Regions from separate parts of the Devosia sp. FJ2-5-3 genome, predicted to be linked through region 2. Evidence: predicted binding sites of a transcription regulator. Region 2 holds the regulator's gene; the other holds the start of a gene.
The links. The regulator LexA, encoded in region 2, represses DNA repair genes until DNA is damaged. The targets are predictions, from matches to a motif close to TGTTCNNNNTGTGTTCNG.
Positions count from the first base shown of each region.

Region 1: a site for LexA is predicted at 1,924-1,941, ahead of N0P34_RS11145 (ATP-dependent helicase). Genes of this name have one in related genera too.

Region 1 is NZ_CP104007.1:2,299,835-2,303,249, reverse strand. Features, by position in the region: gene hflX (GTPase HflX) at 1-940, shown strand, start outside; gene mazG (nucleoside triphosphate pyrophosphohydrolase) at 1,001-1,816, opposite strand; gene N0P34_RS11145 (ATP-dependent helicase) at 1,981-3,415, shown strand, end outside.
Region 2 is NZ_CP104007.1:2,143,428-2,146,842, forward strand. Features, by position in the region: gene N0P34_RS10420 (nuclear transport factor 2 family protein) at 637-1,026, opposite strand; gene lexA (transcriptional repressor LexA) at 1,026-1,733, opposite strand; gene glp (gephyrin-like molybdotransferase Glp) at 1,820-3,016, opposite strand; gene moaC (cyclic pyranopterin monophosphate synthase MoaC) at 3,013-3,415, opposite strand, start outside.

The DNA of each region.
Region 1 (3,415 bases), 160 kb from region 2:
GCAAGTCGAACTTGCCCATCTCAACTACCAGAAAAGCCGGCTGGTACGGTCCTGGACCCACCTTGAACGTCAGCGCGGCAGCGGTGGCATGGGCTTCATGGGTGGTCCTGGCGAAACACAGATCGAAAGCGACCGACGCCAGATCACCGAGCGCATCGTGCTGCTCGAGGAGAGGCTGGAAAAGGTCAAGCGCACGCGCGCCCAGCAAAGGCGCCAACGTGATCGCGCGCCATTTCCGATCGTCGCTCTTGTGGGCTACACCAACGCCGGAAAATCGAGCCTCTTCAATACCATGACGGGTGCTGGCGTTTTTGCCGAGAACCTGCTGTTCGCCACCCTGGATACGACTATTCGGCGGTTGGAACTGCCGCATGGGCGTGAAGTCATGCTCAGCGACACGGTGGGCTTCGTGGCCGACCTGCCGACGGATCTGGTGGCGGCGTTCCGCGCGACGCTTGAAGAGGTGGTGGACGCTGACGTCGTCCTGCACGTTCGCGATATAGCCAATCCCGACCACCCAGCGCAGGCCACCGATGTGTTGAAGGTCCTAACCGACCTTGGTGTTTCGGCCGAGACGACGCCGATCATCGAGATCTGGAACAAGGTCGACATGCTCGATCCGACCAGCGACCTTATGACGGCGGCGACGCCTGCAGGAAAGGTTGCTGCCACTGTTCCGGTTTCGGCGAAGACGGGGCAGGGCCTGGATCAACTCGGACTGGCCATCGAGGCGGCCCTGTCGGAGCGCAGCCGTACATACCACGTGCATGTGCCCCACAGTGCCGGCAGCGACATCGGTTGGCTGCACAGCCATGCAGAGGTCATAGAGCGCGGCGAGCCGGACGAGAACGGCCAGGATTTCGTTGTCCGCGTCGACCCGCGGCACAAGACGACCTTCCTCGAACGCTTCAATGGACGGATCGCCATTTCCGATCTCTAGGAGAAGTCTGGACCGCGGGCATCCCCTGCGGTCCGGCTTCTCGGCGGGTCCAGTTGACAGCTAGGACTGAGCCTTATCGGCCGCCCTTATCTCGTTCCAATATGCGTCCAGTCGATCGAGGCCTGCTTCTGCAGGCTCAATCTGGTCTTGCCGGCAACGGGCTTCCACATAGTGGAAGCGGCGGGTGAACTTGGAATTGGCGTCACGGAGCGCGGCCTCGGGATCGACGCCCGCCTGACGCGCCAGATTGGCCACGGCGAACAGCAGATCGCCGATCTCTTCGTTCAACGCCTTTGCATCGCCTGAGAGCTGCGCCTCGGAAACCTCGGCCAGTTCTTCTTCGACCTTTGCGCGGACCGACGCAAAATCCGGCCAATCGAAACCGACCTTCGCTGCACGCTTGGTGAGCTTCTCGGCCCGGGCCAGCGCCGGGAGCACTTGCGGAACGTCGTCCAATAGGGAAGGGGCGGTGTCGCCCTTGATGGCGGCCTTGGCAGCGCGTTCTTCTACCTTGATGGCTTCCCAACGCCCCTGTGCCGCGGCTGCCCCGACTTCGGTTATGTCGCCAAAGACATGAGGATGCCGGCGAATGAGCTTCTCGGTGATGCCGTATATGACGTCGCCAATGTCAAAGTGGCCGCCCTCCTTGGCCATCTGCGCATGGTAGATGGGCTGCAGGAGCAGGTCGCCCAGTTCCTCGCGAAGATCGGAGAAATCCTGGCGATCGATTGCATCGGCAACCTCGTACGCCTCTTCGATCGTGTAGTTCTTGATGGTGGAAAAGTCCTGATCGAGATCCCAGGGGCACCCCGAATCCGGATCGCGGAGCGCCGCCATGATTTCGATAAGCCGGGAGATGTCGCGTGACGGCTGCATTTTCTCACCCTGGTGCTGGGAATCGTTTTTCTGCACCATAGCAAATGCGACGCCCGTCGCACGACGGCGCGCGGAGTTTCAGTGCCGTGCAGAGAAGGCTGGACCGGGCGAACAAAAGGGGAATACTCTGACGCTTCCATCTCCAGCGACCTAGGGTATGATTCGTGTCCGCTCCTGCCGCCTATCTCGACGCGCTCAATATCAACCAGCGCCGGGCAGTCGAGCACGGGATCGGAACGCCGGACGCTGGACCGCTCCTTGTCATAGCGGGAGCCGGCTCCGGAAAGACAAATACGCTGGCGCACCGTGTCGCCCATCTCGTCGTCAATGGCGCAGACCCGCGCCGTATGTTGCTTCTGACGTTCTCCCGACGGGCTGCCAGCGAGATGAGCCGACGGGTCGAGCGGATTGCCGGGCAGATCCTCGGCGTTGGGGCAGGGGCCGTGACTGGGGCGCTCGAATGGTCTGGCACGTTCCACGGCATTGGCGCGCGCCTGCTGCGCCAGCATGCTCAGCAGATCGGACTCGATCCGGCCTTCACCATCCACGACCGGGAAGACTCGGCCGATCTGATGAATCTCGTCCGCCACGAGCTTGAATTCAGCCAGACGGAAAGCCGCTTTCCGACCAAGGGAACGTGCCTGGCCATTTATTCCCGCGTGGTGAATTCGCAAGCAGACTTGGACGAGGTGCTGAAATCTGCGTTTCCGTGGTGCGCCATCTGGTCGGACGAACTCCGCCGCCTGTTTGGCGCATATGTAGCGGCCAAACAGGAACAGAATGTGCTCGATTACGACGATTTGCTGCTCTACTGGGCCGGCATGATGTCCGAACCTGCCATCGCCCGCGAGGTTTCGGAGCGCTTCGATCACATCCTTGTCGACGAATATCAGGACACTAATCGGCTCCAGAGCGCCGTCTTGCTGTCCATGCGGCCGGATGGGAAAGGCCTGACCGTGGTCGGAGATGACGCGCAGTCCATCTATTCGTTTCGGGCGGCGACTGTGCGCAATATCCTCGACTTCCCAACTGCGTTTACGCCGCCCGCTGCAGTCGTGACGCTGGACCGCAATTATCGGTCCACCCAGCCTATTCTGGAGGCGTCGAACGCGGTCATCGACCAATCGGCCGAGCGCTTTACAAAGAATTTGTGGACTGAACGCACATCTGCCACCAAGCCGCGCCTCGTAACCGTCCAGGACGAAGCCGACCAGGTGGGCTATGTGGCAAAGTCTGTCCTCGAAGCACGTGAGGCCGGCGTCCCGCTTAAGCAGCAGGCTGTGTTGTTCCGGACGTCCAGCCATTCAGGTCCGCTGGAAATCGAGCTCACCCGACGCAAAATTCCGTTCGTGAAATTCGGCGGCCTGAAATTCCTGGACTCCGCCCACATCAAGGACCTCCTCTCGATCCTGCGCTGGGTCGAGAACCCGCGTGATCGGGTTGCCGGCTTTCGCGTCCTGCAGCTGCTGCCAGGGATTGGCCCGGGCATTGCCGGCCGCGTTCTCAACGTTCTGGTCGCCGCCAATGATCCGGTCTGGGCCCTGTCGGAAGTGCCGCCTCCAGCGCGGGCAGGGGAGGCATGGACGGATATGGTCGCCC
Region 2 (3,415 bases):
CCCGTCTCCCCGCCCGACGCTTCGTCGGCGCCGCGTGTTATCGGCGGGAACGGGGCAATGATGGCACGGGAAAATGGGGACGGGGATAAGCGGGATATTTTTGGTTTGGAGAGGCCCCTCACCCCAACCCTCTCCCCGGAGGGGCGAGGGGGCGCAGGAGGGGATGGGCTTGGGGGAGGAGCTGTCAACCCCCGCGGTGTCATTCCCGCGTAAGCGGGAACCCCTGTTGGTGGGTGTTCAGTGATGAGAAACGGCGGCCCCGCTTTCGCGGGGATGACGCGGTGGTGCGCTGGAAGACGTGGTGTTCGGGCGAAATGGATTGCCCGGACGAGCCGGGCGATGACGGTGGAGCGAGGGCGCGCAACGCCTAGGCAGCGAGCTGATTGGCCGATAGCGAGGGCCCCCTCACCCCGGCCCTCTCCCCGAAGGGGCGAGGGGGCGCAGGAGGGGAGGGATCCCCACAATGTCATTCCCGCGAAAGCGGGAACCCCGGTTTGCCTGGAGGGAAAACGGAGGTCCCCGCTTTCGCGGGGATGACATGGTGGTGCGCTGGAAGATGGCATGTCGCGGCACCGAAAATAGGGCGTTGGAAACAACTGGATAGGTGATCCAGCGCGCGCCCCGGGATTACCTTGGCTATGTGATTTTGGGGAACGCGCTGAGGTGTTCGTGGCGGATGCGCCAGCCGTCCTGGTCACGGCCAAGGACCGTCGTGCCGCGACCGCTGCCTTGGGCGGGCTGGCCGTCGACCGTGGCGCGCCAGCGGAAGGTGTAGGTACAACTGGCAGCCTTGTCGCCAATGGCAGTCCAGTTGAGATCCTCAAGCCAGTAGGTTTCGTCGGCAAGCTTGCGCCAGGTCGCTTCGAACGCGGCGCGTGCCGCGGCGACGCCGGCGTGGGTGCCCGAGCTGAACCAGAATGTTGCGTCGGGATCGATGAGCGGCACGAGCAGGGAAAAGTCGTGCCGGTTGATGAGCTCGGCATAGCGCGCCATCACCGTTTCCGGTGAGGCGCGGTCCGAGGACATCAGTATTTCCGCAAGAGGCCGACGAGCCGGCCCTGGACCTTCACACGGTCGGGCGGGAAAATGCGGGTTTCGTAGGCCGGATTGGCGGCTTCGAGCGCTATCGTATTGCCCTTGCGACGGAGGCGCTTGAGGGTCGCTTCCTCGTCATCCACCAGGGCAACCACGATCTCGCCGGTCGAGGCAACATCCTGCTTCTTGATGAGCACGGTGTCTCCATCGAATATGCCGGCGTCGATCATGGAATCGCCGCGCACTTCGAGAGCGTAGTGCTCGCCGGGCCCGAGCATTTCAGGTGGAACGGCAATGGTGTGGGAGTGGGTCTGGATCGCCTCGATCGGCGTACCGGCGGCGATACGGCCCATGACCGGGATCGAAATCGGGCGAGCATAGTCGTCAGTGCTGCGCGAGGGGGGCGAGGCGACCTTGCCCAGATTGCCCTCGATGACTTCGGGCTCGAAGCGCACCTTCCGGCCGCCAAGCGAGGGGTTCATCGAATCGGGCAGCTTCACCACTTCGAGTGCACGGGCCCGATTGGGCAGGCGCCGGATGAAACCACGTTCTTCGAGGGCGGTGATCAGCCGATGGATTCCCGATTTCGAAGCAAGATCAAGGGCGTCCTTCATCTCGTCAAAGGAGGGCGGAATGCCGGATTCCTTCATCCGCTCATGGATGAACATCAGCAATTCGTGTTGTTTGCGCGTCAGCATTTGCCCCTTGACCCCAGAATCGGAACATAGACGGAACGACCATACGCGTTCCGTCTATGTTCTGCAAGAGTCCCTAAAAAGTGGCTCTAGTTTATGGGGAGGGCGTCGACCAGCGCGCCGATGGGCTGACCGGGATCATGTTCGGGCTGGACGATCAACATGTCTGCCTGCGCGAGGGACGAGGTATGGCCGCTATCGGTCTGGGCACTCGGCATCAGAGCCGGGCCGGTTTCCGTGTGCACCAGATGGGCGCGCATGAAATGGCGGCGGGCGCTGTTGGGCGGCGTCGGCGCGAGGAGGGGCAGGCGCCAGAAGTGCGGCTCCGCCTGGCCCAGCCAGCGGCGCAGGGCCGGGAGGATGAAGACGATGGCCGTGACCATCGCCGAGACGGGATTGCCGGGCAGGCCGAAAACCAGGGTTTTTCCGCGCGTGCCGAACATCAGCGGCTTGCCCGGGCGCATATTGATGCGCCAGAAATCGAGGGTCACGCCCAGATCTTTGAGGACATCCTGCACGAGATCATGCTCGCCGACGCTGGCGCCGCCAGTGGTGACGAGAATATCGGGTTCGTCAGCGAAGGCGAGGGCGAGTGTACCGCGGAGCAGGTCGACCCGGTCGGGCACGATGCCGAGATTTGCTATCTGGTCGGCATAGGGCGCGAAGAGCGGCGCAAGGCCAAAACTGTTGGAGGCGACGATCTGGTCCGGGCCAAGCGGCGTGCCGGGGATGACGAGTTCATCGCCGGTGGCGAGAAGCGCGATGCGCGGGCGGCGGGCGACGGCAAGCGAGCCGCAATTGGCCGCAGCGGCGACAGCGATCTGCATGGGCAGAAGGCGCGTGCCGGGCTCGACGAGGGTGTCGCCGGTGGTGAAATCATTGCCGCGGGGACGAATGGAGTGGCCGAGGCGGGCAGGGGCGGTGAAGCGCACCCTGTCACCTTCGCGGATGGCCTCTTCCTGCATGATGACCATATCGGCGCCGGGCGGGACGGGCGCGCCGGTGAAGATGCGGATGGCCTGGCAGGGGCCAACCGACCCGGCAAAACCGGCGCCGGCCTGTGAGGTGCCGACGACGTCGAGCCATTGATCGGGCGCCACATCGGCGGCGCGGAGGGCATAGCCGTCCATGGCGCTGGCGTCGAAGGGTGGTTGGTCGTGCTGGGCGATGATCGGGGCGGCGAGAACGCGTCCGGCGGCGGCCGAGAGGTCGACCGTTTCGGGCACGATCTCGGGCACGCGGGCCAGAATGGCGGCGAGGGCGTCTTCGACCGGCAGCAGGCTCATGGCGCGCGCCGGAAATCGCCGGATTTTCCGCCGGATTTTTCGACGAGGCACATATCGGTCACGACCATTGCCCGGTCGATGGCCTTGGCCATGTCGTAAAGGGTCAGCGCAGCGGTCGAAGCGGCGACGAGGGCTTCCATCTCCACCCCGGTCTGCCCAGTGGTTTCGGCCGTGGCGAGAATGAAGATGGTGGCTTCGCCATCGCGCTCGATCTCGACGCTGACCTTGGTCAGTGGAATGGGATGGCAGAGCGGGATCAGTTCGGAGGTTTTCTTGGCGGCCATGATCCCGGCAATGCGGGCGACGGCGAGGGCGTCGCCTTTTTGGAGGCTCCCGCCCATGATGGTGGCGATGGTTTCTGCCTCGCCGGTGAGGCGCGCCTGCGCCACGGCCCGACGC